3 regions of the Exiguobacterium sp. s128 genome follow, and region 3 is predicted to be linked to each of the others. Evidence: a T-box and tRNA genes for the amino acid it is inferred to sense, from the RefSeq annotation. Region 3 holds a T-box; the other regions hold tRNA genes.
The links. A T-box is a leader RNA that pairs with one kind of tRNA and senses whether it is charged. The one in region 3 lies ahead of argS (arginine--tRNA ligase), so its partner is inferred to be a tRNA-Arg.
Positions count from the first base shown of each region.

Region 1: it encodes a tRNA-Arg, which carries the amino acid that the T-box ahead of argS (arginine--tRNA ligase) is inferred to sense. The anticodon was not compared.
Region 2: it encodes a tRNA-Arg, which carries the amino acid that the T-box ahead of argS (arginine--tRNA ligase) is inferred to sense. The anticodon was not compared.

Region 1 is NZ_JACSMT010000004.1:96,018-106,381, forward strand. It holds gene trxB (thioredoxin-disulfide reductase) at 1-333, shown strand, start outside; gene rapZ (RNase adapter RapZ) at 446-1,315, shown strand; gene KNQ13_RS03075 (gluconeogenesis factor YvcK family protein) at 1,315-2,313, shown strand; gene whiA (DNA-binding protein WhiA) at 2,310-3,266, shown strand; gene KNQ13_RS03085 (hypothetical protein) at 3,348-3,584, shown strand; partial or broken gene clpP (ATP-dependent Clp endopeptidase proteolytic subunit ClpP) at 3,742-4,323, opposite strand; tRNA gene KNQ13_RS03095 (tRNA-Arg) at 4,507-4,582, opposite strand; gene KNQ13_RS03100 (RNA polymerase factor sigma-54) at 4,751-5,902, shown strand; gene KNQ13_RS03105 (glutaredoxin family protein) at 5,902-6,162, shown strand; gene KNQ13_RS03110 (sugar-binding transcriptional regulator) at 6,278-7,306, shown strand; gene gap (type I glyceraldehyde-3-phosphate dehydrogenase) at 7,360-8,367, shown strand; gene KNQ13_RS03120 (phosphoglycerate kinase) at 8,492-9,676, shown strand; gene tpiA (triose-phosphate isomerase) at 9,704-10,364, shown strand, end outside.
Region 2 is NZ_JACSMT010000001.1:146,278-156,641, forward strand. It holds gene yihA (ribosome biogenesis GTP-binding protein YihA/YsxC) at 1-515, opposite strand, end outside; gene lon (endopeptidase La) at 517-2,826, opposite strand; gene clpX (ATP-dependent protease ATP-binding subunit ClpX) at 2,898-4,163, opposite strand; gene tig (trigger factor) at 4,397-5,689, opposite strand; gene KNQ13_RS00740 (hypothetical protein) at 5,799-6,809, opposite strand; gene KNQ13_RS00745 (hypothetical protein) at 6,830-7,354, opposite strand; tRNA gene KNQ13_RS00750 (tRNA-Arg) at 7,457-7,530, opposite strand; gene KNQ13_RS00755 (metallophosphoesterase family protein) at 7,598-8,104, opposite strand; gene KNQ13_RS00760 (XTP/dITP diphosphatase) at 8,111-8,707, opposite strand; gene rph (ribonuclease PH) at 8,704-9,456, opposite strand; gene racE (glutamate racemase) at 9,447-10,262, opposite strand; gene KNQ13_RS00775 (phosphocarrier protein HPr) at 10,347-10,364, opposite strand, start outside.
Region 3 is NZ_JACSMT010000013.1:17,967-28,330, forward strand. It holds gene KNQ13_RS07055 (solute symporter family protein) at 1-422, opposite strand, end outside; gene KNQ13_RS07060 (DUF485 domain-containing protein) at 419-745, opposite strand; gene KNQ13_RS07065 (TVP38/TMEM64 family protein) at 1,044-1,688, opposite strand; gene trhO (oxygen-dependent tRNA uridine(34) hydroxylase TrhO) at 1,928-2,845, shown strand; gene KNQ13_RS07075 (alpha/beta hydrolase) at 2,907-3,686, opposite strand; gene KNQ13_RS07080 (GGDEF domain-containing protein) at 3,702-5,378, opposite strand; T-box leader at 5,503-5,724, shown strand; gene argS (arginine--tRNA ligase) at 5,781-7,463, shown strand; gene KNQ13_RS07090 (hypothetical protein) at 7,494-8,099, shown strand; gene KNQ13_RS07095 (metallophosphoesterase family protein) at 8,184-8,777, opposite strand; gene KNQ13_RS07100 (carboxymuconolactone decarboxylase family protein) at 8,841-9,254, opposite strand; gene KNQ13_RS07105 (LysR family transcriptional regulator) at 9,342-10,226, opposite strand; gene KNQ13_RS07110 (3-hydroxybutyrate dehydrogenase) at 10,341-10,364, shown strand, end outside.

The DNA.
Region 1 (10,364 bases), on a different contig from region 3:
GAAGATAACGGCAAAGTCGGTGGCATCGAATTAATCAATACAAAAACGGCAGCGACGACAACGTATCCGATTGACGGCGTATTCATCTACATCGGGATGAACCCGATCACAGGATATGTCCAAGATCTCGGAATCTTGAATGATCAGGGATATGTCGTGACGAACGAAGCGATGGAAACGAACATCAAAGGCATTTTTGCTGCTGGTGATGTCCGTGAGAAAACATTACGTCAAGTCGTGACAGCGACGAATGATGGTTCGATTGCGGCTCAAAACGCGCAACATTATATCGAAGCCTTGCTTGAGGAATTACAGGAATCATCACAAGTCTAATTCAAGAACCAGCTTGGTTGGAGGGCACTTCAATCAAGCTGGCTCTTTTTTTGTGTTATACTGAAATCAGAGTAAAAAATACACACGGAACTGTTGTCTGGAGGGCGAAGAGATGGAAGAGAATCAACCGCAACTGGTCATCATTACAGGAATGAGTGGCGCCGGGAAAACGGTCGCGATGAATAGTTTTGAAGACTTAGGCTACTTTTGTGTCGACAATTTACCGCCGACGTTACTACCACAATTGATCGAAGTGATTGGACAGGTGCGTCCGAAAATCGCTGTCGCCATCGATACACGGGCTCGTGATTTCATCGATAGTTTCTTTGTCGTTTATGAAGATTTGAAGAAAACGAACCTGCAAATCCGAATGCTTTATTTGGACGCCCGCAATGAGGTATTGGTTCGTCGGTATAAAGAATCCCGCCGGTCGCATCCGCTGGCCCCGACCGCGTCACCGCTGATCGGAATCGAACGGGAGCGGACCCTGCTCGAAGGGTTCCGCGATAAAGCACAATTGCTGATGGATACAAGTGACATTAAACCGCTTGCCTTAAAAGAACGGATTTTAAAAGAGTTTACGGAAGGGGAACGAATCCCGTTTACCGTCAACGTGATGTCATTTGGCTTTAAACATGGTTTACCACTCGATGCCGATCTTGTGTTTGACTTACGTTTCTTGCCGAACCCGTTTTACATTCCGGAACTCCGACCGAAGACGGGTCTTGATCTTGAGGTCTCGTCCTACGTCATGCAATGGCCGGAAGCGAAGCTGTTTTATAAAAAGCTCGTCGACATGCTCGAATTCCTGATTCCCCAGTATGAGCGGGAAGGGAAATCACAGCTCGTCGTGGCGCTCGGTTGTACCGGCGGAAAACACCGGTCGATCACGTTTGCCGAAGCGATCAGTAAAGAATTTAAGAATCAATACCATATCGTGACGAACCACCGGGATTATGTGCATGCAAAGGAGGAAAAATAATGAAATGGGAACGAAAAGTCGTCGCCATCGGCGGAGGAACGGGCCTATCAACTCTTTTGCGCGGACTAAAACATTACCCGCTTGATATCACGGCCATCGTCACCGTCGCGGACGACGGCGGAAGCTCGGGCCGTTTGCGGACGGAATTCAACATGTTGCCGCCGGGCGATATCCGAAACGTCATCGTCTCACTGTCGAAGTCCGAGACATTGATGGACCGGATCATGCAATACCGCTTTGAGACAGGAGAAGGTCTGCACGGACACTCGCTCGGGAACTTGATGCTGACAGCAGCGACGCAGCTCTGTAACGGTTCGTTTGTCGAGGCGATTGGTGTCATGGGACAACTGCTGAATGCGGAAGGGAAAGTTTATCCGGCAACGGAACGGACGATTACATTATGTGCCGAGTTTGAAGACGGAACAATCGTCAAAGGGGAGTCCTTGATTCCAAAAGTCGGGAAGGTCATCGATCGGATTTTTCTCGAAGAAGAAGACGTCCGTCCGGTCCCGGAAGCGATTCAGGCGATTCTTGACGCCGATGTCATCGTCCTTGGTCCCGGCAGCCTCTACACGAGTGTCATTCCGAACGTCTTGATCGAAGAGATTCGTGATGCGATCAAGCAGGCGCTTGCCCCGGTCGTCTATATCTGCAACGTCATGACACAACCTGGGGAGACGACGGCCTTTACGGCTAACGATCACCTGAACGTCTTGGAACGGTTCCTCGGCAAAGGGGTGATTGATACGATCATCGTCAACAACGAATCGATTGATGTCAGTTATTTACGAAAATACCAGAAGGATCACGCGGATATGGTGACCTACGATGAAACAAGTTTTGAAGAAGCCGGCATTGAAGTGCTCGCGGACGATATCGTGGACTACAACCATCACTTCATCCGCCATGATTCGGATGCCGTCGCAAGCCTTGTCATGCGGAAAGTCTTATCGATCCGACGGGTCCGTCAATTCGAAGGGAAGGAGGAACTGACGTGAGTTTTGCTTCAGAAGTCAAAAAAGAATTAACACAAATCACGATGACCGATCACGAGATGAAGGCGGAGCTTGCTGCACTCGCCCGGATGAACGGCGCAATTTCGTTTGGTCTCGGACGTGGACTGACGCTTGATATCTCGACGGAAAATGCGTCGATTGCCCGCCGGATCTATTCGTTGCTCAAACGTGCTTACGCGGTCCATCTCGATTTATTGGTCCGGAAAAAAATGCGTCTAAAGAAAAATAACGTCTACATCGTGCGCGTCAAACAACAAGCGGACAAGATTCTACAAGACCTCGGTATTCTCGGAGAAGGGTTTACGATGATCCGCTCGATCAGTGATTCGATTCTCCACGATGAACGTCGTGCCCGGGCTTATCTCCGGGGCGCCTTTTTAGCGGGCGGGTCACTAAACAATCCGGCGACGTCTTCGTACCACTTGGAAATCTTTAGTCTGTATGAAGAACACAATGCCGCCTTACGCAGCTTGACGAATCAGTTTGACTTGAATGCAAAAGCGATCGAACGGAAAAAAGGGCATATCCTCTACATCAAGGAAAGTGAAAAGATCTCTGATTTCCTGAAGCTGATTGGTGCGACCTATTCGATGTTACGTTTTGAAGATGTCCGGATCTTGAAGGATATGCGCAATTCGGTCAACCGACTCGTCAACTGTGAGACAGCGAATTTAAACAAGACGGTGGGTGCGGCGTTACGCCAGGTCGAGAACATCAAGTTCTTAGAACGGACGGTCGGGCTTGATGTCTTACCGGACAAACTTAGAGAAATTGCGATCTTACGTGTGACCCATCAAGACGTGACGTTACAGGAGTTAGGCGAGATGGTCGAAAGTGGTGCCATCTCGAAGTCCGGGATCAATCATCGATTGCGCAAGATTGATCAAATTGCGGATAAACTCCGAAACGGCGAATCCATGACCGGGGCTCTTTAGGGAGTAACTTGCGAGATGAACCATAGTCTACTATAATATATAGTCGGTGCAACTAAATGTTCGAATTAAGGAGTTTTTGAAATGGCTAATGACAAAAAACGTATTTCGCTGACGGTAGATGCGAAGTTTGATGAACTGCTTACGAAAAAAGCAAAAACGATCGGTGTTCCGAAAAGTACACTCGTGACGTTTGCGACTTCCCTGTTCCTGAAGCAATTACAGGCAGAAGAAGAACTTTCACCACATGCGAACGGAATCTACACACTGATTCGTGAAAACCACGATATCGTATCTGATATCACAGACATGATCGATTAATGAATAAGGACCTCTGTCCCCGTACTTCCTTCTTGAGGGAGAAAAAAGGGATTGAGGTCCTTTTGTTTAGTGTATGGCAAAATCAGTTCAGTCCGGTATGTGAACACTGACTAAAAAAAAACGCCTCCACATGAAGTGAAGACGGTTCGGTGAAAGCTTATGCACGTTCCATGACACGGTCGATTAAACCGTAGTCAGCTGCTGATTGAGCAGACATGAAGTTATCACGTTCTGTATCACGTTCGATGACTTCAAGTGGTTGTCCTGTATTTGTAGCCATGATTTTGTTTAAGTGTTCACGCATCTTGATGATCCGTTCCGCGTGGATTTTGATATCCGATGCTTGACCTTGTGTGCCACCGAGTGGTTGGTGAATCATGATTTCAGCATTTGGAAGCGCAAAACGTTTTCCTTTAGCGCCTGCTTGAAGCAAGAAAGCACCCATTGATGCAGCCATTCCGATGCAGATTGTTGAAACTTGTGGTTTGATGAAGTTCATTGTATCGTAAATCGCCATACCGGCTGTGATTGAACCACCTGGGCTGTTGATGTAAAGCGAGATTTCTTTATCTGGATCTTCTGCTGCTAAGAACAGTAACTGGGCAACGACTGAGTTGGCGACGTTGTCGTCAATCGCGCTCCCGAGAAGGATGATCCGGTCTTTGAGCAAACGTGAGTAGATGTCGTACGCACGTTCCCCGCGGTTGGTTTGTTCGATGACTGTTGGAATTAACATAGTCTTTGCCTCCTTATAGTAGGTATGTAGCTCATATTCGACTTGTTCTTATCATAATCCTTTGGTCAGGATTGGTCAAAAGATACGATGCGACTTCTAGGTATTTTTCCTGAAACCGTTTCGCGTAAACATACCGATATAGAAAAAAGGCAACACCGAGAACGGCATTGCCTGTAGATTCAAGTATGGTACACCCGGAGAGATTTGAACTCCCGACACCTGGTACCGGAAACCAGTGCTCTATCCCCTGAGCTACGGGTGCATGTTTTTACTGAACAATTAATAGTATACCGACATTTTTTCAGGAAAGCAATACTAGAAACTGAAGTTTCTTGTTTTTTTGTAAAAGGCTGAAGGACGATTGATTTAATCCCCATACATTATAATAGAAACAGAACCACATCCAGTCGGAGAAAGGGAAGATGAACAGATGGAACAGAGACAAGAACAAGCGCAGCGTCTTGTGATGTCAGCAGCACAGTTGTTTCAATTATCGGTTTTAGAAGAGACGCGCGCGGAACTAGAGCAACATCTTTACCGAATCATCCGTCGTGCCAGGCACACGAAACATAATGGAAGAAAAACAATCCATCCGGATTTAGAGCAAGTTGCGGATCGGATCGACTCGTTTGAGAATGAACTTCTGAAGCAAATACGTTTAGAATCGGTCAGACAGGAAATAGGATATATGGCGGAACAACTCATCATGTACTTAGATACGGATGGACTACTCAGAACGACAGACGCACAATTGGCGGTTCTTCTTGCGAGCGAGGAGTCGATCATCAGACAGGCGCGGCAACTGCTCCAACAATGTGAACCAACCGGTATCGCGGCACGTTCAGAGACGGAGTGCCGATTGTTGCACGCCATCGAGTCTGAAGAAGACCAACTGATTGATCTGGTCACCGAGTTACAAGAAGGGATGTCGCTGAAGCAAGCCTTGGAGGGAATCAGGGATCTAACGGAGCGACAGCAAATGAAGCAACGAATCAATCGGTTGCCGAAAAGACCGGTCTTGCCGACAGCAACGGTCGTGACGATACCGGAAGCTGAAGTACAGCTGATTGATGGTCAAATCCAAATTGTCTGGTATGACATACCGGTCGATGCGTCCTGGACGGATCTTGAAGAAGCGAAATCCTTTTTAAGTGCGTACGAACGGCGACGGAAGACGCTAGAGGCGATTTTAGATGTCGTCACGAAACGACAAGTCCGCTGGTTTGAAGGTGAGCTTCACCTGGAACCACTGACAAAAAAGGAAGTTGCCGAACAAACGGGATACCATCCTTCGACGATCGGTCGAGCGATTGCCAACAAAACGGTGCGGACTGCCCACGGGACATTGGCGTTGGAAAACTTTTTTGTATCGAAGACGCAGGACGGGACATCCAGCTTTTTGATCAAGGTGCGGATGGCGAAGCTGATTCAGGAAACAACCACGCCATTGTCGGATCAACAGATCGCTGATCGTCTTCAAGTGGAAGGCATCCAAGTCGCGCGACGGACGATTGCCAAATACCGGTCGGGTCTTGAATTGACCCGGTCCGACATCACGAAGCGACGAGAGGCGAATGACTGATGCAAACAAAAGAACACATGACCTTAATATTGTATTCACGTCCGGGATGTACGCTATGTGAGGAAGCCGCCGTCTTACTTGATTTCGTACTCGACGAATTTCCTGGGTGGACGTACCAAGAAATCAACATCGATGAAGATGCAACGCTCAGCTTACGGTTTTTATATGAAATTCCGGTTGTGATGTATCAGTCTGAAATTTGGAGTTATGGCAAATTTGAGACGGAGCCCATAAGAAACCGCTTACTTGAAAAAAGTTGAAGGGTGAGGCTTGAATCCTCGTGCGATGGCTGTTATGATGAGGATGTACCAAGTGGGACAAGATACGACACGCGGGACGTAAAGTGTCCAGCAGTTTGAGAGGAGCGGGAAATACATGATTCGGCAGTTAGTGCAGATCCAAAAGCGAATCGTGCCTGATCTGATTGAAGAAATGCAGACACGTTACGACATACTTCATTATGTCCGGCTGATGCAACCGATTGGTCGACGTACACTCGCGACAAGCCTTGGCTTGACGGAGCGGGTATTACGGCGCGAAGTAGACTTCCTGAAAGAGCAAGGATTGCTCGAAGTGGCAACACAAGGAATGTCTTTAACGGACGAAGGACGGACCGTCTTACGGAGTATGCACAGTGTGATGGCAGAACTGGCCGGGATTTCCGATATGGCGAAAGCTTTAAAAGAAAAACTGGGCGTACGGGATGTCGTCATCGTACCGGGTGACTCGGATCAGACATTTTGGGTACAACGCGATATGGGACGTGCGACAGTCGCACGTTTGAAACGAGAACTTTCTTCATCTGTACACAACACGATTGCCGTCACAGGAGGAACGACGATGGCTTCCGTCGCGGCGATGATGTCGCCCGACAAGGAAAACCGTCCGATGACATTTGTGCCAGCACGTGGTGGACTAGGCGAAACCCTTGAATTACAAGCGAATACGGTCTGCTCACGAATGGCGTCCCGTGCACAAAGTGATTATCACTTATTGCACATCCCGGACATGGTCAGCACGGAAACGTTTGTCAAGATGGTGGAAGAGCCAAGCATAAAAAATGTGTTACAAATGATTAGAGATGCCTCAATCGTGGTACATGGAATTGGTGAGGCAAAAACGATGGCAAAACGTCGTCGCGCTTCAACCGAGTTACTGGAACAGCTTGAAACCGAACACGCAGTGGCAGAAGCATTTGGTTATTATTTCGATCGGGACGGGAAAATCGTGCACCGGGTGAAGACGGTTGGTCTGCAACTCGACGACTTGAAACAAGTCGAACACGTCATTGTCGTCGCCGGAGGACATTCCAAGGCAGAAGCGATCAATGCGTATGTCAAACAGTCCCCGAACATCATCCTGATTACGGATGAAGGGGCCGCAACAACGATTTTGAAAGGGTAGCCCCCTTTTGAATAATAGATAACTCGCTTTACATTAAAAGGAGGAAAATTATCATGGCAGTAAAAGTTGGTATTAATGGATTTGGACGTATCGGACGTTTGGCACTTCGTCAAATTCTTCAGTTTGACGGAATCGAAGTAGTCGCAATCAACGACCTTACAGACACTAAAATGCTTGCACACCTCTTAAAATATGATACGACTCAAGGTCGTTTCGACGGCGAAGTCGAAGTACACGATGGTTACTTCCTCGTCAACGGTAAAGAAATCAAAACACTTGCTAACCGCAACCCAGAAGAACTCCCATGGGGCGAGCTCGGTGTTGACATCGTTCTCGAATGTACTGGTTTCTTCACAGACAAAGAAAAAGCTGAGCTTCACTTGAAAGCTGGAGCTAAAAAAGTCGTTATCTCAGCACCTGCTACTGGCGACATGAAAACAGTTGTCTTCAACACGAACCACGAAATTCTTGACGGAACTGAAACAGTTATCTCTGGTGCTTCATGTACTACGAACTGTCTCGCGCCAATGGCAAAAGTTCTTCAAGATAACTACGGAATCGTTCAAGGTCTCATGACAACGATCCACGCTTACACAGGCGACCAAAACACACTCGACGCTCCACACCCTAAAGGTGACTTCCGTCGTGCACGTGCAGCGGCAGCTAACATCGTTCCTAACTCAACTGGTGCTGCTAAAGCAATCGGTCTTGTTCTTCCAGAACTTCAAGGTAAACTTGACGGATCTGCACAACGTGTACCAGTTGCTACAGGTTCACTCACTGAGCTCACAACAGTTCTTGAGAAGAAAGTAACAGTTGAAGAAGTTAACGCAGCAATGAAAGCAGCAGCTAACGAATCTTACGGTTACACGGAAGACGAAATCGTTTCTTCTGACATCGTTGGTATCTCTTACGGATCACTCTTCGATGCAACACAAACGAAAGTCGTTACAATCGGCGACAAACAACTCGTTAAAACAGTTGCTTGGTACGACAACGAAATGTCTTACACTAGCCAGCTCATTCGCACACTCAAACACTTCGCAGAAATCGCTAAGTAATTCGAGCAATTAAATAGCAATTGAATAAGAGCGGAAACGATACCAGTCTCCGCTCTTATTGCGGAAAAAAGTCTGGAGGGGCGTACTAGCCCCTCACTATACGTATGAGACGGAGGACGAATGTATGAATAAGAAATCAATTCGCGATATCGATGTAAAAGGAAAACGCGTGTTTACACGTGTGGACTTCAACGTACCGTTAGAAGACGGCAAGATCACAGATGACACACGGATCCGTGCTGCCCTTCCGACAATCAAACACTTGGTTGACGGTGGAGCGAAAGTCATCCTCGCAAGCCACATGGGACGTCCAAAAGGCGAGAAGAACCCTGAATTCTCACTTGCACCAGTCGTAGCACGCCTCGGCGAATTACTTGGTAAAGAAATCAAGCTCGTTGAAGAAGCATACGGACCGGTCGCTGAAGAAGCGGTCAGCAAGCTTGAAGAAGGCGAAGTCATCGTTCTTGAAAATGTTCGTTTCTACCCAGGCGAAACGAAAAACGATCCTGAACTCGCAGAAGGTTTTGCGAAACTTGCAGATATTTTCGTCAACGACGCATTTGGTGCAGCGCACCGTGCGCATGCTTCTACAGAAGGAATCGCGCACCACGTCGAGACTGCTGTAGCTGGATTGTTGATTGAAAAAGAACTTCAAGTTCTCGGTAAAGCACTCTCGAATCCGGACCGTCCGTTTACAGCGATCATCGGTGGTTCGAAAGTCGCGGATAAAATCGGCGTCATCGATCACCTGCTTGATATCGTCGACACGTTGATCATCGGTGGAGGATTATCTTATACATTCCTCAAAGCTCAAGGTTATGAAGTCGGTACGTCACTTCTTGAAGTCGACAAAATCGAACAGGCGAAGGAATTCATGAAGAAAGCAGAAGATAAAGGCGTGAAGTTCTTAATGCCTGTCGACTGCATCATCACGAAGGAATTCGGCGAAGAAACATATGTCGGACCACGCGATATCGACAGTATCCCAGCGGATCACATGTCACTGGATATCGGTCCGAAAACCGTTGAAATTTATGCAGAAGCGATCAAGAACTCGAAACTCGTCGTCTGGAACGGACCGATGGGTGTCTTCGAACTTGATAAATATGCAAACGGAACAAAAGGTGTCGCTCAAGCGTTAGCAGACAGCGATGCATACTCGATCATCGGTGGGGGAGACTCTGCAGCAGCAGCTGAGAAGTTTGGCCTTGCTGAAAAAATGAGCCATATTTCAACAGGTGGTGGCGCAAGCCTCGAGTTCATGGAAGGAAAAGCTCTTCCAGGTGTCGAAGCGCTTAACGACAAGTAATCTAAAGTTCACAAGGGAGTGTTTTTAATGCGTAAACCAATTATCGCAGGTAACTGGAAGATGAATCTTAGCCTCAAGGATGCTGTCGCATTCGCTGAGGAAGTCAAAGGAACTGTACCCGCTTCTTCGAAAGTCGACGCGGCTGTCTGTGCACCGTCTGTATTCCTTGCACATTTGACAGAAGCAGCAGCTGGAACAGACTTGAAAATCGGCGCTCAAAACATGTATGACCAAGAAAGCGGCGCATACACAGGCGAAATCAGCCCGGTCATGCTGAAAGATCTTGGCGTGACATACGTCATCCTCGGTCACTCAGAACGCCGTGAATACTTTGGTGAAACAGATGCGTTCATCAACAGCAAAGCGAAAAAAGCATTCGAACACGGTCTCGTGCCAATCGTTTGTGTCGGTGAAACACTCGAACAACGCGAAGGCGGTCAATTCGAGTCAGTCATCCGTGAACAAACGGCAAACAGCCTTAAAGGATTAACAGTCGATCAAGTGAAAAATCTTGTTGTCGCATACGAACCTGTCTGGGCAATCGGAACAGGCAAATCAGCGACAGAACAAGATGCACAAGATTCTTGTAAATTCGTTCGTGACGTCGTCGCGGCTGAATTCGGTACAGAAGCAGCTGAAGCGGTCCGTATCCAATACGGTGGTAGCGTTAAACCGGAAAACATCAAAG
Region 2 (10,364 bases), on a different contig from region 3:
ATGAACGTATCTTGACCATCAAACTGCAACTTGCGTTTAATGGCTGCAATTTGTTTGTCACGTTGACCACGTTTGATTTTGTCGAGTTTCGTCGCCACGACGATGACCGATAAATCATAGTATTTCAAAAAGTCATACATGATGACATCATCCGCCGAAGGTTCATGGCGGATATCAACGAGTAAGACAACACCCTTTAAGATTTCACGAGTCGTGAAATACTTTTCCATCATCTTGCCCCATGCTTCTCGTTCTGTTTTCGAAACTTTCGCGTACCCATAACCCGGTACATCAACAAACATGACTTCATCATTGATGTTAAAGAAATTCAACGTTTGTGTTTTTCCTGGTTTAGATGATGTACGCGCGAGTGCCTTTCGCTGGACGAGCTTGTTGATGAACGACGACTTGCCGACGTTCGATCGTCCTGCGAGTGCTACCTCAGGAAGGAGTGGTTCCGGATAATGCTCCGGATTGACACCACTCGTAATAAAATCTGCTTTATAAATTTTCATGTTACTCTCCTTTTAATGCATGTTCGAGCACTTGGTCCATCGTCGCGACCGGAATGAATCGAATCCCATCCCGGACCGTTTCTGGAATTTCATCAATATCACGTGTATTGTCTTGGGGCATCAAGATCGTTGTCAGACCAGCCCGGTGAGCAGCTAACGACTTCTCTTTTAAACCACCAATCGGCAAGACACGACCCCGTAGCGTAATCTCTCCGGTCATCCCGACGTCTCGCCGTACCGGACGTTTCGTCAACGCAGAAATCAGTGCAGTCGCAATCGTAATGCCCGCCGAAGGACCATCTTTCGGGACGGCGCCTTCCGGAACATGAATATGGATGTCTTGTGTCTCATAGAAATTCGGGTCAATCTTAAACTCTTCTGCATGGGCACGAACAAAACTATATGCCGTCTGTGCCGATTCCTGCATGACGTCCCCTAGTTTACCCGTTAACTGTAATTTCCCTTTACCTGGAGCAAGGCTCACTTCAATCGTCAGCGTGTCGCCCCCAAATGCAGTATACGCTAAACCGGTCACCGCGCCAATCGTATCTTCTAGTTCACTTTGACCGTAACGGTAAATCGGTTTGCCTAAAAAGTCGGATAAATTACGTTTCGTGACAGTGACGCGTTTCTTTTCACCCATTGCGATTTGTTTCGCAGCTTTACGACAGAGGGATCCGATGACACGTTCCAAACTCCGGACACCCGCTTCGCGTGTGTACCGGCGAACGACTTCTTCCAATGCATCCGGCTTGACCGTCAATTGGCTTTTTTTCAATCCATGTTCCTTTAATTGTTTGGACAACAAATGCCGAATCGCAATTTCTGTTTTTTCTTGTTCCGTGTAACCACCGATTTGAATCAGTTCCATTCGGTCAAGCAATGGTCCCGGGATGTTCGAGACATCGTTTGCTGTCGCGATGAACAAGACGTTTGATAAATCAAACGGCTCTTCGATATAGTGGTCGGAAAAACTGTTGTTTTGTTCCGGATCAAGGACTTCAAGCATCGCGGAAGAAGGGTCTCCACGGAAGTCATTGGACATCTTATCAATCTCATCGAGCAGGAACACGGGATTGTTCGTCCCCGCTTGTTTTAGGCCACGAATGATGCGTCCAGGCATCGCTCCGATATACGTCCGCCGATGACCGCGGATTTCCGCTTCATCCCGGACTCCACCAAGTGAAACACGAACGAATTTCCGTTCGAGCGCTGTTGCGATCGAGCGGGCAAGTGACGTTTTACCGACTCCCGGAGGACCTGCCAAACACAAAATCGGTCCGCGTAACGAATCCGTTAACTGTCGTACCGCCAAGTATTCTAAAATCCGCTCTTTGACTTTTTCTAATCCATAATGATCTTCGTCTAGCTGCTCAGATGCCGCCTCGACATTTAAGAAGTCATCGGTTGCTTCATTCCAAGGAAGCGAGAAGAACCATTCGAGATAGTTCCGAATGACGCCATGCTCTGGACTCGTCGCCGGCACGACAGCCAGTCGGTTGATTTCTTTTTCGATGTTGATGACGGCCGTTTCTGACAGATCAAGCATCGCCAGTTGTTCTTTGTATTTCACAGCATCACTTTCTGCCGAGACTGCTTCTCCACCGAGTTCTTGCTGAATCGTCTTCAGCTGTTCCCGAAGATAATACTCGCGTTGCGACTGTTCAATCGTCTTTTTCGTCCGCTCCCGCATTTCGCGTTCAAGTTCGACGACTTCATATTCATGTTTCATGACGTCGAGCAACATGACCCCACGTTCGACCGGATCATTTTCTTCTAAAAATTCTTGTTTTTTCGCAATATCAATCGGTAATTTAGAGGCAATATAATCCGTCAGCGAATCGAGGCGCTCATACGTTTCAAAACGGCGGCGTTCGTCCGTTCCGATACCTTTGATCCGCGACACCAATTGACCAAATTGTTCTTTGATCAGACGAACGAGCGCTTCTTGTTTCGCCCCTTTGATATCTGCCTTTTCAATCGGTTCGATGTTCGCCTGGTACCCTTCATCCGTTTCCGTCACGTGATCAATCCGGACCCGTTCCTTACCAATGACACGGACCCGCACTGTATCATTTCCGAGCTCACTCATTTTTGCAATCTGAACAAGTGTACCAATCGTGTGCAGACCATCCACCGATGGTTCTGCTTCCGGATCCCGCTGCGTAACGACGACCAAATCAATTTCATGTTCTTTCGACGCAAGCAATGCTTTTAGTGAGACAGGACGCCCGACATCAATCGTCAATCCGATTAAGGGGTACGCGACAACGCCACGTAGTGGTAATAATGGATATTGTTTTATCTTCATCAAAAATCTCCTCCTAAACAAAAAGACTCGGAAAGGCGTACAAGTAGCCTCCGAGCCGATTTGTCACGGTGTTACGCCGTTTCTTTTTCTTTCCCTTGTTCAATTGTACCATCTTTCAGCTCAAGCGTCGGACCGCGCTTTCCAGTCAACGTTTCCGCTGTGATGATGACTTTCGCGATATCTTCACGGGACGGTATTTCGAACATGATTTCGAGCATCGTTTCTTCGATGATTGAACGTAAACCACGTGCACCGGTTTTCCGTTTAATCGCGAGTTTCGCGATTTCAACCAACGCTTCATCTGTGAAGTCGAGTTCGACATCATCCAGTTGAAGCATTTTTTTGTATTGTTTGACGAGTGCATTTTTCGGTTTTGTTAAGATTTGGACGAGTGCATCCTCATCAAGTGGTTCGAGTGTCGCCATGACTGGTAAACGCCCGATAAACTCCGGAATCAATCCGAATTTCTGTAAATCTTCCGGTAAAGCAGCCGCAAGGATTTCTTTTTGTGTCAAGTTACGGTTCTCAGAATCGTTTCCGAATCCGATGACCTTTTTACCAAGACGACGTTTAATCGATTGGTCGATCCCGTCAAAGGCACCACCAACGATGAACAAGATGTTCGTCGTATCGATTTGAATGAATTCTTGATGCGGATGTTTCCGGCCACCTTGTGGCGGAACGCTTGCAACTGTACCTTCTAAGATTTTCAGAAGGGCTTGTTGTACCCCTTCACCTGAGACATCACGTGTAATTGACGGATTCTCAGATTTACGGGCAATTTTATCGATTTCATCGATGTAGATGATACCTTTTTCTGCTTTTTCGACATCATAATCAGCAGCTTGAATGAGTTTTAAGAGAATGTTCTCAACATCTTCCCCAACATATCCGGCTTCCGTCAGACTTGTCGCATCCGCGATTGCGAACGGAACATTCAGAATACGAGCCATCGTTTGTGCGAGGAGTGTTTTACCACTACCAGTCGGTCCGATCATGACGATGTTCGATTTCGATAACTCGACGTCATCCGCACGGCCACCTGCATTGATCCGTTTATAATGATTATACATCGCGACAGATAATGATTTTTTCGCTTTTTCCTGTCCGATGACATAGTCATTTAAAGTCGCACGGATTTCATGCGGTTTCGGTACGTTTTTTAGTTCGACTTCTTCTTCTGTACCAAGCTCTTCTTCGACGATTTCGTTACAGAGTTCGATACATTCATCGCAAATGTAAACGCCAGGTCCAGCAACAAGTTTGCGCACTTGTTCTTGTGTCTTTCCGCAGAAAGAACATTTTAGCTGACCTTTTTCTTCGTTAAATTTAAACATAAAGGTCCACCCCTTTAACGTGGAAGTTGTATAGATCTGTTTCGCATCTATTCTCACGTTTTACTATTTATGATTGTAGCATGAACAAGGAAACTCTTTCAAATCTTGGAGGAGCGTTTTACAGTTTGATTTGAAATTTAAAATTTTCTTTGTCCTTGTTTGACCTATCGTACAAAAAAATCGACTTCAAGACCAGAAATTGGGCTTGAAGTCGATTCGTTCGGTTGGTTTGCTTATTTTGCTTTTGCGTTGTCAACGAGAACATCGATTGCTTTACGGAATTGAAGATCACCTTTAAGTGTATCGAGTCCGCCTTGTGGAGCAAGCATCGTTTCAAGTTGATCAGCAGGAATGTTGTAGAGTTCAGACATTGACTGAAGTTCAGCTTGTGCTTCTTCTTCTGTCACTTCAATCTTTTCATCTGCAACGATTTGTTTCAGAACGAGACGTGCTTTGACACGTTCTTCTGCTTGTTCTTTCATTTCAGTACGCATCGCTTCTTCAGTCGTTCCAGTTAACTGGAAGTACATGTTGAGGTCGATACCTTGTGACTGAATGCGTTGTGTGAATTCTTGGACCATACGCTCAACTTCGTTTTCAACCATGACTTCTGGAAGATCAACTGTCGCGTTTTTCGTCGCTTCTTCAACCAACTCATCACGCATTGAAGCATCTGCTTCTTGTTTGCGTGTGTTTTCAAGACGTGTGCGGATTTTTGTTTTCAACTCATCAAGAGAAGAAACTTCTTCGTCCATTTCTTTAGCGAACTCATCTGTCAATTCAGGAAGTTCCTGAGCTTTGACTTCATGAATCGTTACTTTGAACGTAACTGGTTTTCCAGCGAGTGATGCTTCATGGTACTCTTCTGGGAAGGTTACGTCGATGTCTTTTTGTTCGCCTGTTTTTAGGCCAACCATCTGCTCTTCAAATCCTGGAATGAAGTTTCCAGAACCGATGACGAGTGAGTAGTTTTCTGCAGTACCGCCGTCGAATTGGTTTTCCCCATCGAAACCTGCGAAGTCGAATACGACTGTATCGCCATTTTCGATAGCGCCCTCTTCTTTAACGACGAGCTCTGCGCCACGCTCTTGCATTGTTTTGAGTTCAGCATCGACATCTTCGTCTGTAACGTCTGTTTCGACTGCTGTGTACTCAAGACCTTTGTACTCACCAAGTGTAGCGTCCGGCTCGATCACGAATGTGATTTTGAACGCAACTGGTTTTCCTTTTTCGAGTGTTTCGACGTCGATGTTATCAAGCGCGATTGGCTCGATTCCTGATTCGACGACTGCACCTTCGATTGTATCTTGATATAAGATATCAAGTGCATCTTGGTAAAGTGCTTCTTCGCCGTACATTTTGTTAAACATTGTGCGTGGCATTTTTCCTTTACGGAAACCTGGTGTGTTCAATGTCTTGACGACTTTTTTGAACGCTTGGTCTACCGCTTTATCAAATGCTTCAGCAGGCGCTTCATACGTGAGAACGCCGAGGCTACCTGATTGTTTTTCCCATTTTGCAGTCATGCTGAGTCCCTCCAAAAATGTCAATTAGCGTACATGTGTGTACAACAAGTCACATTATAGCACAATCTTTCTTAGGATTACCACTGTTGAACGAGGCAATTACCTTGAATTACTGAAGTAAGGCCTGCTCATACATCGTTCCCTCCGGCAGTAATAAATGGACAGCCCGGTAAATCTTTTGCGCCTGCTGCCCAAGACCGCCTGGTGGCATCTCCGAGACGAAGTCCAGTTCGGCTAGTTCTTCAATAGCGTCAAGCCAGTCGTCGAGAGGTTCACTGCGATCGATCCTTTCGTCAGGAAAGAGGATTTGATACCAGTTCATGAATAAAATCGCCTTAAAGGGATCCATCCGTTCTAGAGCAAATGCTGCATCAGCAAAACGTTGTAATTGATCCGTCTGCGTTTTCATATAAACTTCAAGTTGCTCGGCGTGATCAAACGCCATCCATATATCGAATGCTTCATTTTCAACATACAGTGGATACAAGCGTTCGTCTCTCGGAATTTGGCCGAGCAACAAGTGACTGACCAATACACTCTGATGCTGTACGTCACGACCGGTTAAATAGTCACTCGCTATATACTTCGCCAATGACGGATGGTTCACCAAAGAGGTTTGCCCAACCCCTCGCATTTGTTCGACGATCGTACCGTGCCGATACAGTTCGATCCACTCTTCTTCCGTCAGGTCCCCTGACGGTTTCCCTTCTAGCTGGAGATAGGCAGAGTCATCCGTTTGTTGTTTCGCACGTAATGTTTTTTTCCGGAACTGAGCCACTTCTTCTAGTTTCAAGGATAATCCATAAGGGAGGTAAGGAGAAGCTGTCCGCAGCGCAAGATCAAACGAATAACGTTCTCCCCTTTCATACATGAATATCGCCATGACTTGCTCGACACCGTCCAACCGAAGATACGGTTCGACGACTGCCGAATACGATTCGGTGCCATCCTCCATCGCTAAATAGGCTTCCTGAATCGTATAGAGGAGATACAACACATCATCTTCTGACGCCAATTCTGATAACCGACCTACTTCGATTGCCAGCTCTTGACGATTTAATGCGGCGAGTCGTTTTTGTTCGATTGCCAACGGCTGTTCCATCCAACGTGATTGATGCATCATCATTCCACCTTTGTTGATTACTTCGTAAACGGATCAAGTAACGATGTCCAGTTCGAAATCGCTTCTTGTAGCTGACCCGCTTGTTCAATCCCCATCTTGTTTAGTGTATCGAGCGACACGTCGGCTTCTAACAGGCGTGTGATATCTTCTGATTGGTTGACGTATTGCTCTAATTTCTCACTGAGATTCTTTAGTTCTGCTGGCGGACTTTCTAAGCCGGCAAGTCGCTCATCGATTTGATTCAATTCTTCGTTTAATTGTTGGACGGTCCCGTCATTTTTCAGCTGTTCGATTTGCTGGTCGAGGGCTTGTTCCGGATTGGCGGAGTCACGCGCTTCAGTTGCCGCTTGATCCAACTTTGCAGATAACTCGGATGTCACCTTTGACGTATCTTGGGCAATATCTTGTAATTGACTAGCGTAATCCACGCTATTTTTAACATCCGTCACTTGTTGTTTCGCATTGTCCACTGTATCTGTAACCTCACTACATCCAGCTAACGCAACTGTCAGCAGCAGGATTCCACTCATTCGTTTCATCATCTCTTTCATCCCTTTCAAGTTCATGATACCTTAATTATACATGATAAAAGTCCTAAAAAAAAGAGACCTCCCTCGTAAGGGAAGTCTCTATTTTAATTATAGTGTCCCAAGAGGGATTCGAACCCCCGACCGACGCCTTAGAAGGGCGTTGCTCTATCCAGCTGAGCTATTGGGACGTGTCAACACGAATAAACTATACTAAAACAATTCTTTCGTGTCAATCACATTGGTAAAAACTATTTTTTAAAGTGTCCCGTCAAAGTGTAAAGCATTGATCCGTTCACCTGTCGTATCGTAAAAATCGACGATAAAATCGGATCCATCCAGTGTCAGTAAGGCGTATGTCTTTTCTGGACGATGACGTGGCATCCGAATCGAACCTGGATTGATGAACAGTTTCCCATCTCGTTGTTCTGCCTTAGCGACATGCGAATGTCCGTATAATACGATTGCCGCATCTTTTTGGTCCGCATGATGGACCAATTGATCCAAACTGTATTTGACGTCTTGACGATGCCCATGTAAACAGAGGACCCGGTAAGCACCTAAGTCTTCGATTACTTCATCTGAAAAATCGTTTCCGTAATCACAATTTCCTTTGACGACGCGATAGGGATATAACGATTCCGAATCTCCCGTCAGCTGAGAATCACCGCAATGAAAGGCAACATCTGCTTCTTGGTGGCGGTTGAATATCGTCAATAGTTCCTGATCGAGACCATGGCTGTCACTTACGATTAACGCTTTCATCTAAAATCACTCTCCCAAAAAAGTAGTTAATGCCGCTTCAAGTTTTCGCAATGCTTGTCCACGATGGCTGATGGTCGCCTTTTCACTTTTCGTTAATTCGGCTGCCGTCTGATTTAATGACGGAATGAGGAACAACGGATCGTAACCAAAACCGTTTGTCCCTTTCGCTTCAAATCCAATCTGCCCTTCCATCGTCCCGCGAACGGTCAAGGTTTCGCCCGACGGTTTTGCAAGTGACAAAGCACAGACAAAACGAGCTGTTCGTTGTTCTGCTGGTACGTGTGCTAATTTTTTTAACAATAAGGCATTGTTCGCCTCATCTGATTTGTTTTCGCCTGCAAAACGTGCAGAATAGACGCCGGGTGCACCGTCTAACGCATCGACTTCAAGACCAGAGTCGTCCGAAAGCACAGCATGACCGAAGTAGGACGCGGCCTCAATTGATTTCAGTTCAGCATTCTCTTCAAACGTCGAGCCGGTTTCTTCCGTTTCAGGAGCCGAATCGTAATCGAGTAAGGACTCGACCTCATAGCCGAGCCGTCCAAGCATCGTCTTGAATTCGTTTACTTTACCAGGATTTCTGGTCGCGACGATAATCTTCATCCGTGCTCCACCTCTTCTCCGACGTACCACCAGGACGCTCCTAAAGCTTGTTCAGCCGCATGGAGCAGTTCTTCAATACCCTTTTCCCCAAGTTCGAGCATATCGAGCATTTCTTTTCGAGAAAACGTTGCTTCTTCGCCCGTTGCTTGTAATTCAACGATCTTACCCGACGAGGTCATGACGAGATTCAAATCGACATCTGCCGCAGCGTCTTCTTCATAACAAAGATCAAGCAACAAATCCGTCCCGACTTTGCCGACCGAAACTGCCGCGATGCCTTCCTTGATTGGTGTATCCGTTAACTTCCCGCTTTGAATCAGTCCATCCACCGCTAAGACGAGTGCTAAAAAACCACCCGTGATTGCAGCCGTACGTGTCCCGCCATCTGCCTGCAACACGTCACAGTCAATCCAAATCGTCCGTTCACCCAATTTTTCAAGATTGACGACAGAACGTAACGCCCGACTGATCAAACGCTGAATCTCCATCGTCCGTCCGGTTTGTTTTCCTCGGACCGACTCTCGACCGGTCCGTTGCGCCGTCGCGCGTGGTAACATCGCATATTCGGCATTAATCCATCCTTGACGTTTCCCGCGTAAAAAAGGCGGAACTTTTTCTTCGACCGTCGCTGTACATAAGACACGCGTATCTCCGACTGAAATCAGAACGGATCCTTCTGCGTGTTTATTAACACCCGTCTCAAAATGAATCGTTCGCATGTCTGCTTGTGCTCTTTGATCTAAACGCATTTTTCTTCCTCCGTTCCTAACACTAACCGTTCGGCTTGAATCGGTTGATTCAACCAGTCACTCGCAATCCGTTCAAAAGACCGTGTATCTCCCGTCGCATGGTAGACATGTTCCGGGACGGTGTCATGTGCTGCTGTGATTCCGTTGTAATCCAGTAAGGCACCGACTTCAAGCGCCGTCTCGTCCCCAGAAGAAATCAATTGGACATTCGGTCCGATGACTCGTCCAATCACTTCTGCCAGTAGCGGATAATGGGTACAGCCTAAAATCAACGTATCCATGTCATAGGCGAGCAACGGTTTTAATGTATTGGCGACGACACGCTCGACATACGCTCCGGTTGTCTGTGAGGACTCAACGAGTGGAACGAATGGCGGACAAGCCAGTGATTCGACGACGACCTGCCCTTCGACGTGACGCAAGGCTTTTTCATACGAGTTACTTTCAATCGTCATTTTTGTGCCGATGACACCGATTCGTTTCGACCGTGTGACTTTAACTGCTGCTCGCGCTCCCGGATCGATGACGCCGATGATTGGAATCGACAACTTTTGTCGTGCTTCTTTTAAGACGACCGCCGTTGCCGTATTGCAGGCGATGACGATCAGTTTGACATCTTGCGCTACGAGGAAATCAATCATTTCCCATGTAAACTGGCGAATCTCTTCTTCTGGTCGAGGACCGTACGGACACCGTAATGTGTCTCCGACATATATGATTTGTTCATGGGGAAGCTGACGCATCAATTCCCGCGCCACGGTCAATCCACCGACCCCAGAATCTAATACTCCAATTGATCTGTTCACGTTTTCCCCTCACCTTCCTCTCTCATATGGTAACAAAAAAGGACGACGGTGCAAGACCGGCGTCCAAGAATGTACGATAAAGGATTACTGAGCAAGACCTTC
Region 3 (10,364 bases):
GCACCGGCTCCGACAAGCTGGGCAATCATATAGAAAATCGAGATGACAATCGAGTTCATCGCGGCGATACCACGGACTTTTGAAGCGTTAAAGCGAGCAGCAATCATATCCGCCATTGTATATTTCCCTAAATTCCGCAACGGTTCTGCGACGAGATACAGCACGACGAGATAAGCAACGAGGAAACCAATCGAATAAAAAAATCCATCAAATCCGGCTAAGGCAATCATGCCGGCAATTCCTAAAAAGGAAGCAGCCGACATGTAATCACCAGCGATGGCCATTCCATTTTGGGCTCCGGTCAGCCCGCCGTCCGCTGTATAAAAGTCGTTGGCTGTTTTGGTTTTACGGGCAGCAAAATATGTAATGACGAGTGTCAAACCGACAATCGCTACAAAAAGGACGACAGCTGTATAATTCATCGTGACTCCTCCTTGATCTGTTCGACCAATCGATCAAACGAACGGGCTTTTTTGTTATAGAGGGTACAGAACGTCCATGTCATGATGAATTGAAGGAAAGCAAATAACCAAGCACCCGTGATATCTCCGATCAACGGTTGATTTAAAAATGTAAAATAGCTTGTCATGATGGGAAGGGCAAAATAAAAAATAAGACAAAACAGAATCGCAGGAAGGATAAAGCTGTTTTTTTCGTGCATCAGTTGTCTAAATGAAGCACTTTCGACAATCGTCTGTGCGGAGCGTGTCGTCTCCGTCTTCGTCGATTCCGATACTTGGTGCATAGGGACGCCTCCTTTAAAAATGAATTTAAATTCATTATAAAGACAGTCTTGTTGGAAAATCTATCCTAATTTAATGAAGGTAAAATCTGAAATTATACTAGTATTGGTCTTACCAATTTAATGTAAGCGTTTCCAATGTTGAACAAAGTGTGAACGGTATTTTTATATAATAATCAGTTGCGAAAATGATTCAAAAGTCCTGTGTCTGAAAGGACTCGAAAATCTGACAGAAAAAGAAGAATCAAAAAGCGACAGATCTCTTGATGGATGAAAGAGGTCTGTCGCTTTGGCGGATAAGTTATTTATTATTGTGTTCGATGTCTTGTTCAATCTCACGGAGTACTTTTGAACGACGGGCAAGGGCACGTCGTTTAATGATTTCTTCGACCCCACGGCTGACTCCCCAGATGGCGAGTAAAATCAGGAACAGGAAGACAAGTCGAATCGGTCGTTCCAAAAAAGTGGACCATTCTTTACCGATTAAGGAAAAGATAATGACGACAATCAATCGACCTGCTCCGGCAGCAATCAAGTACGTCCGAAGCGATAGCTGAATCATCGCCGAAATGGATGTAATGATGAATGCCGGCATGAACGGGAGTGAAAAGAAGAAACCGAGTGAAATCGGACTCATATGCCGGACACGTTCAATCCAGTGTTGTGCGCCTTTATGTTGCTCAAGCCACCGTGTGACGGGACGGCGAAATAAATAACGAATACAAGCGAAAACGACAAGTGAACCAAGCATACTTCCGACCCACGAGACGAGTACACCCATCCAAAAACCATATGTCGCTGCGTTAGCAGAAATGATCAAGACTAACGGAAGGAATGGAAACAAGGATTCAAGAAACGGGGCGATTAATCCAGTCGAAGCTCCACCTGGAAGATCCTGAAGAAACGTAATCATCTGTTCGATCCACTGACGGACGGTTTGGAGCATTCGGAATCCTCCTTACAAAATAAACTACTATTTTCTATTTTAACTCTTTCGTCGTCAGAAAGGGAGAGGCTTTATGTAATCGTTATTGATAACATAGCAATTGTGCAATTCAAATGAAGTTGGTATCATACTTAAATGGGTGCGTTTTGCAGGCGTTCCCAGCTAGCTAATAGCTATGACGCTTCGTTCGCCAACGTTCGTTTTACTGCAAAAAACTGACATGGGGGCCAATGAGGATTATGAAACCTTATCGCGTACTATTATTTTATAAGTATGTTCCAATCGACAATGCGGAACAAGTAACAAAGGAGCACCTTGCGTATTGCAAAGAGCTCGGCATCAAAGGAAGAATCTTGATCGCACCGGAAGGCATCAACGGAACGTTGTCCGGAACAGTCGAGCAGACAGAACAGTACATGCAAGACTTGCTTGCGGACCCACGGTTTAGTGACATCGAGTTCAAAATCGATGAGGTCGACGAGCATGCCTTCAAAAAAATCTTTGTCCGTTACAAGAGTGAGCTCGTGACATGGCGTTTTGAAGATGAATTCAACGTGCCGGAAGAACACGCGACGTATCTTGAACCTGCAGAGTGGAAAAACATGATGCAAAACGAAGATGTGGTCATTCTCGATGTTCGAAACAACTATGAATACGATCTCGGTCATTTTAAAAATGCGGTCAAAGTAGATGTTGATGCATCACGTGAATTTCCACAATGGCTCGACGAAAATGAACACCTGTTTGAAGGGAAAAAAGTCCTGACGTATTGCACGGGCGGCGTCCGTTGTGAAAAATTCACGGCTTATTTCCGGAAACGTCAAAGTAGTGATGACATCTTCCATCTGAAAGGTGGCGTCGTCATGTATGGGAAAGACGAAGCAACGCGTGGAGAAGATTGGGAAGGCGAACTGTATGTATTTGATGAGCGCATCCAAGTACCTGTCAATGAAGTCAATCCAACGGTCGTCTCGACGTGTTACTACTGTGGAAAAGATGAAACACGGTATGTGAACTGTGCAAATCCAGAATGTAATCGTCAACACTTCTGTTGTGAAGAGTGTGAACCTAAAGTCATGCGCTCTTGCTCAGATGAATGCCGGGAACACCCACGGAATCGTTACGTAAAAGAACAGACGGAAGAACTCGTCAACTAAGTGGTACGTCATCAAAACAGACTGTCCGGACCCGATCGGGTCCAGGCAGTCTGTTTGTCGTTTAGGAAGAAAATAAGAACCGGAGTATGTCCGGCATTCGTTTTGCCCACTCCGTTTCATGATGGATGGCGTCCGGGATGACTTCATATCGTGCCGTTTCTACTTTTCGCCGGACAGCCTGAGCGAGCACGTCATTTGTGTGTAAGTAGTCGATTTCGGTCATCGGTCCGCTGATTTCTTTTGTTCCGACATCCATATAACAACGATGTTGCTCCGACAAATTTGGACTACGTTCGATGAATTCAAGAAGGGAGGAAAAATTAGCCCATCCTGCAGTCGAGAGAGCCGCGACACGTGTGATGATTTCCGGATAGGCGAACAAACCATAAAGCGAAATGACCCCGCCCATCGAACTGCCGATCATGGTCGTATCCGTCGGAACAGTAGCATAGTGTTCATCGATATAAGGTTTTAGTTCGTGAACGATCCAGTCCATGTATCGTTTGCCATGCCCTCCGATTGTTGTCCGGTGTGAAGGATAAGCGGTGCGCATCAATAAGGCTTCATCGGTCCAAGGTGCATATTCGTCGTAGCGGTCCATCGCGTCATCCGGGCTATCGATGGCGACGATCATCGCATGGAGCTTCACGGCGTGCAGGGCATGATGTACTTCCCAACCTTTTCCGAACGAAGCGGTTTCACCACTGAAGACATTTTGCCCATCGTGCATATAGATGACCGGAAGTGCTTCGTCAGCCGGCAACTCTGTCGGGCGATAAATCCGAATCGTCCGTGGGAGCTCAAGTGTCGGGAGTGTACGTTCAATTTCAATGATTGACAAGGTGTTCACGACCTTTCAGAGATTCGCGTAATGTGCAGTACAGTTTCGACCATTGTGTTTTCCACCTACATAAAGAGCATGATCGGCCTGACGGAGTGATTCTTCAAAAGAACGTTCATAGGGCTGGTTGACCGTATCGACACCAAGACTGATCGTAATCGATAGACGGTGTCCCTCGACGACGAAAGGCCGATCAAGGACAGCATGCCGAACTTGTTCTGCTAAGTCAATCGCTTGATTTTGTGGACAATGATGAATCAATAAGACAAATTCTTCACCACCGTAACGGGCAGCAAACATCGCCGGTTGTTTTTGCTGTAAGGATAAGATGCGCCGGCCGAGTTCACGTAAGACCAAATCCCCAACTTTATGACCATACGTATCATTTACATATTTAAAATGATCGATGTCGAACAAGATGATCGACAACGGATAATGGTCAGCAGCAAATTGATGCGCCCCTTCTTCATAAAAAGCCCGGCTGTTAGCGAGTTCCGTTAAAGCATCCGTCCGGCTTTCAGCATACAGTTGATACGTTTCCTGTGAACGATGCAACACACGGCAAAAGATACGGAGCAGGCGTGCTAGTTCATCGGCGTTCGTTTCATCATACGCATCTGCTACTTGATGGAACAAAACGATGGAGACATCAACATCCTCGCTTGTGATGGAAGGAATCGCAAGCATCGAGTGACGGTCGACCGGTAAGGCAATCTGGATATCCTTTCCCCAGTCAAATCGTAGACCATGGATGATTGGGGTCTGCAGTTGTTCCGCGGATAACGAGTGAAACAATGGAAGGACATCGATGATGGTTTTTGTCCGGATATTATAGATGACCTGTTTACGTTGTTGCTGAATCGAGATCCATCCTTCTGAAAAATCAAGTAAGTGGGGTAAATCAAGTAGTAACGAGTCGATGGCCTCGCGTTCAAAACGGGAAATCAGCAGATGTTCTTTGGCGTCATCAAACCGTTTGGCATTTTCCATTGCTTCAAGTGTCATGCCACGCTGTTGCAGTAATCGTTTGAATAAAAATAGGATCAGTGTCGAGACAGAGGCAGCGATGAGGGGGTTCTCATCATAAAACCAGATGCCAAGAAAGGCACTCAGCATACTGATACCGTAGACAAGTGTCTGTAGGCGAACGAGGCGAGTCCAGTCGTATCTTAAGAAGAGAACGCGGTTGACGAAACGGCACTGCACGTAAGAGACGGTCAGGACGGTCGCCAAATAGCCTGAAAATGGAACTAAGGCTTCCGAGTAGGTAAAACCGGTTCCAATCGGTCCGCCGAGAGCTAAGTAAACGAGTGATGGACAAGCGAGATAGAACAAATCAAACAAGACATTAATCGGATACAAATATAAAAAGCGTTTTAAGCGAATTTCTTGTTTGTGCGAGAAAAATTGAAAGATTAGAATGCCAATCTGACTGAGAAGGATTGATGGCAATAAGCCATAGTTGAGGAAGATGAATAAGATGATCCCTTCTTGAAATGTATAATAAATGCCGCCGCGACGGACATTATCGAATTGAAACAAGATGATCAGTGCCAGTAGATAGGCCGCATTTCCGAACGAGAGCGGAAAGTCGAGAAGTGTCGGGTACATCCATAAAGTGAAGGTAAGGATAATCACGACGAGACACAAGACAAGCCAACCAGTGCGCGCCACTTTTTGATAGTAGACCATAGGGCGTCCCCTCCTTTAGCAGTCCTTTCCTACTTATACCCGTTTTGTGGAAAATATGATGATAGATTTACAAAAAAAATAAGGTTGAGAGAATGAGAGGGATTGCGTATAATGTGAAAGATATCAACAATCGATGACGAAGAAAGTAACGGGATGATTTGATCAGCCAGCGAATCAGGGAATGGTGGAAGCCTGAATGAAACAAAAACCGTGAAGCGCACTTCCGAGATGCTATCCGAATCAATCTGATCAGGCGTAGCCGGGGGATCCCCGTTATCACCAGTTAAAGTGGGTGTCACATGTTTGACACCAAGAAGAGTGGTACCGCGGTCATTCCGTCTCTTTGCGTGTTGCGCAAAGGGCGTTTTTTATTGGAAAAAATAAACTGTTGGAGGGAACGAAATGAGTTATAAGCAACAATATGCCAAAGTATTACATGACGTGATTGGTGATGCGTTATCGCAAGAAGAGATTGAACAATTGATTGAACAACCAAAACACGAAGATCATGGGGATTTAGCTTTCCCTTGTTTCCAACTCGCTAAAGCGTTCCGCAAAGCACCGATGATGATTGCGACGGAGTTGGCTGAAAAAATCGATAATCCATTGTTCTCAAACGTCCAAGCAGCAGGACCATACGTCAACGTCTTCTTAAATCGGGAAATCGTCTCACGGGAGATCGTCAAACGTGTCTTGGAAGAAAAACAAGCGTACGGATCAAGCGAGCCGACCGGAAAAACGATTGTCACCGACTTCTCATCACCGAACATTGCGAAACCTTTCTCGATGGGTCATTTACGTTCGACGGTCATCGGGAATGCCTTAAATCAGATTTCACGGAAAAAAGGATACGACGTCGTCGGCATCAACCATCTGGGGGACTGGGGAACACAGTTTGGTAAGCTGATGGTCGCTTACAACATGTGGGGCAAAGAAGAAGACGTCCGCGCTGAGCCGATCAAGGAACTGCTTAAATTGTACGTCCGTTTCCACGAAGAAGCAGAAGAGAACCCGGCTCTAGAAGACGAAGGGCGTGCTTGGTTCAAAAAACTCGAACAGGGTGACGAACAAGCGACGGCACTTTGGACATGGTTCCGTGAAGTGTCGCTCGTCGAGTTCAACCGCGTCTATCAAATGCTTGGTGTCAGCTTCGACAGTTTGAACGGAGAAGCGTTCTATAACGATAAGATGCAACACGTCATTGATCTGCTCGAAGAAAAAGAATTGTTAGTTGAATCGGAAGGCGCAATGGTCGTCGATCTCGAAGCAGAAGGGATGCCTCCGGCCTTGATCAAGAAGAAAGACGGTGCGACGTTATATGCGACACGTGATTTGGCGGCTGCGGTCTACCGTCTTGAGACATACGGTTTCGAGCAAGCCTTTTATGTTGTTGGTGGGGAACAAGCACTTCACTTCAAACAGCTGTTTGCGGTCTTGAAAAAACTTGGGTTTGAAAATGTGTATGGCATGCACCATGTGCCGTTTGGTCTGATCATGAAAGATGGCAAAAAAATGTCGACACGTAAGGGACGGATTGTCCTCCTGGAAGAAGTGTTACAAGATGCGATCAATGTTGCGAAGCAAAACATCGCCGAGAAAAATCCAAACTTGGCGAATGCCGAACAGACGGCACGCGAAGTCGGTGTCGGCGCCGTCATTTTCCATGATTTAAAAAATGAGCGGATGAACAACATCGAATTTGATTTAGAACAAATGCTTAAATTTGAAGGAGAAACGGGTCCGTATGTCCAATATACGAATGCGCGGGCAAATTCCTTACTTCGTAAAGGGGAATACGATGGATCGGCGTTTGTCGGAAGTGCGGATGATTACTCGTGGGGCGTCGTATCGATGCTGAACCAGTTCTCAACTGTGATCGACCGGGCGTTTACACGTCGCGAACCGTCAATCATCAGCCGGTATGTGCTTGATTTAGCTCAAAGCTTCAACAAATATTATGGACAAGTCCGTGTCCTAGAAGAAGATGCAGAAAAACAATCTCGCCTTGCACTCGTGAAATCGGTTACGATTGTATTGATGGAAGGATTACGCCTGCTTGGTGTCGGTGCTCCAGAAGAAATGTAATATAAATCAGATTAAAGATGGGGTTATTATATGAACAAAGAGACAATGGAACGGTTACAGCACGCATCTACACAAATGAATCAGGAAGACTTGGCTGAATCAGTTGCCTTCATCGCTGACTTCCACGGAAAAGTTGCCGCATGGCTTCCCGGTGAATCGGTCGATTTCGTGTTTGATTTCGTCACAGCACCAGGAGCGGATCAAATCGCTCCAATCGGTGGGGATGCACTCGAAACAAAAGGAAATTTTGAATTCTTCATGGTGAAAAAGCAGACACGTAAAAAATTAGGTGAACTGCTGGCATTATGGAAAGCACCACGGACAAAAGAGACGCTCAACCAAATCGATGCGATTGGTCTGAAGAAATGGTTGGCACGGAACGAGTTCCGCTCAGAAGATAAACCATGGGATTACTTGAACCGTCTGCATGTCTTGTTGTTCCTTGATCAAATGACAACAGTCATCGATGATCATCAATTGACGACGTTGTATGAGCAACTCGTCCGGAAAACGCCTGTACCGACAAGCTTCGTTCGTCGCCAAGGTGAAGTGCGCCGTGTCGTGAATCAGTTTGCCGATAAAACGGAGTTCACGCAAGTGGATTTAGTCCGTGCTTCACTCGTTCGCCACCTGTAAGAGTCGGTGAGATACGAAACACACAACAACCCCCTGTTCTGTTCACGTGATGTGAGTAGAGCAGGGGGTTGTTCGTCTAGAGACTTATCTCGTTTGATGGAACGTGATGGTTTCGGCCGTCGTATCATAAAGCAGCCATTCCCGCTCGACGAGAACCGGTCCGACATTGATGGCATAGTATCCACGCTTGGTGGAAATCGGAACACCCAGTTGAATTTTCAGCCGTTTTCCGTCTTTGAACAGTCCGCGGACATGACTGTGACCGAAAAACAACAGACGCTCTTTATAGGGAGACGTATCTGGTGTTAAATCGTAACTCCACTTCAATTGGTCACCATGAAGGAACAAGGCAGACTCGGTTTGTTTGAGGCGGTCTGAGGAACGGAGTTGGTCAAGCGTACTTGACGCCCCGACCGGAATCAGCGACAGCAACCGTTCTTCTTGATTACCGAGTAATGTCTCAAAAAATAATAACTTTAAAAAATCTGGATCGAGCGTCACGATCTGTTCGGTTTCTTCGAACGTGTATCGTTTCGCCCGTTTTTTCCCGATATGGCATTCATGAACATCCCCCAGTGAAAAAACGATGGCTTGAGGAGCGGTCTGTTGAATCGCCGTCAATACGGCGCGGGTATCGGGTAATGAACTGTGCAAATCCGTAATGAGTGCATACTGCATGAGGCATCACTCCCTTGTAATAAGAGTATACCCTGCGTCTGCTACATCTCATCCTATTTCCAATTAAGCCGGATCGACCGTGACACCACGCTCAGCGAAAACGACTTTGGCTACTTCAAGAGCATTCAAGACGCGTGGGAAACCTGTATAGGGAACAAGGTGCATGATGGCTTCGACGATTTCATTTCCAGTCAAGCCAGCCGTCAGACCCGTATTGATATGAAGAGCAAGCTGCGGTTCTGTCCCTTGTGTGACAAGTGAAGCGATCGTGACGATTGCACGGTCCCGATTCACAAGACCATTCCGGCTATAAACTTCGCCATATGCAAAATCCGTGATCCATTCGCCGACAGCCGGTGCAATATCTTTTAAGGACTCGGCAATTTTTTCATGGGTCGATTGAGCAGAATTTGTATCTGTAAACTCGTTTAATTTTTTCATCCCGACTTCGTGTCGGTTGTCTAAGTGCGTTGCCATAGTGAATAACTTCCTTTCTGTTGTGAACGATACAACTTATCTTAAAGGAAGAAAAACCATGCTACAAATACATGGTTTTTATACATATCATTCATTTTTAGAATGGATTTCTTGGACGAATCGGATCCATTCGCGGGTGACATACGATTGATATCGACCGGTCGGAACGGCGACACCCAGTTGCCAAGGAACACGTACCGTTAATGGAATCGTCTTTACACCTTTGATCGTCATTTGTTGGGCAAGCGAGCGGGGAAGCAGTGTCACCGCATTTCCTTCCGCGACGAGTAGGCAAAGGAAGTCCCACTGTGAACTGACGTGTGCGATGTTCGGTTGAAAACCGGCTGCTTCACACGCCTGTAAGACGACATCATGGAGCGAAAACGTTTCATTGAACAAAACGAAAGGAAGGTCTGCCACTTGATCTAAGGACAAAATCGACTGACGCGCTAACGGATGTTGTTCGGGTAAAAACAAATGAAGTTCTTCTTCGATAAATGGAAAGACGGTCAAATGTTCGTCAGCTGGAAAAACCGTCGCAATCAAATCGACCTCTCCGGCAACGACGGCTTTTTCGAGCGCATGTCCGCCGGCTTCCGTTATCTCGATCGCAATCATCGGATACCGTTCCTTGAACTGACGTAAGAGACGTGGAAAAAATAGCGATCCAATCAAAGGTGGGACACCGATCCGAATCGTACCTTTCGTCAAGTGCATGACGTCATAGAGATGAGACGGTAAGTCGGCCAATTGATTTAAGATCTTTTCGCCTTCTGTCAGTAAGGTCGCACCGGCATCGGTCAAGACGATTTGCCGCTTGCTCCGGTCAAACAGTTCGATGTCGAGTTCTTCCTCTAAGTGACGCACCATCTTGCTGAGCGTCGGCTGAGTCACATGGAGATGGTCGGCCGCCTTCGTAAAACTTTTAAATCGGGCGACTTCCGTAAAATATTCCAATTGGCGAAAATCCATTCTCTTCACTCCTATTCGTACAGGTTATATATATCATAACAAGTATTCATTTTTATTATTCGTTGTCTAAGCGTACAGTAAAGGAAACAAACGAGCAAAGAGGAGTAGATGAAGATGAAACAACTTGAAGGAAAAGTA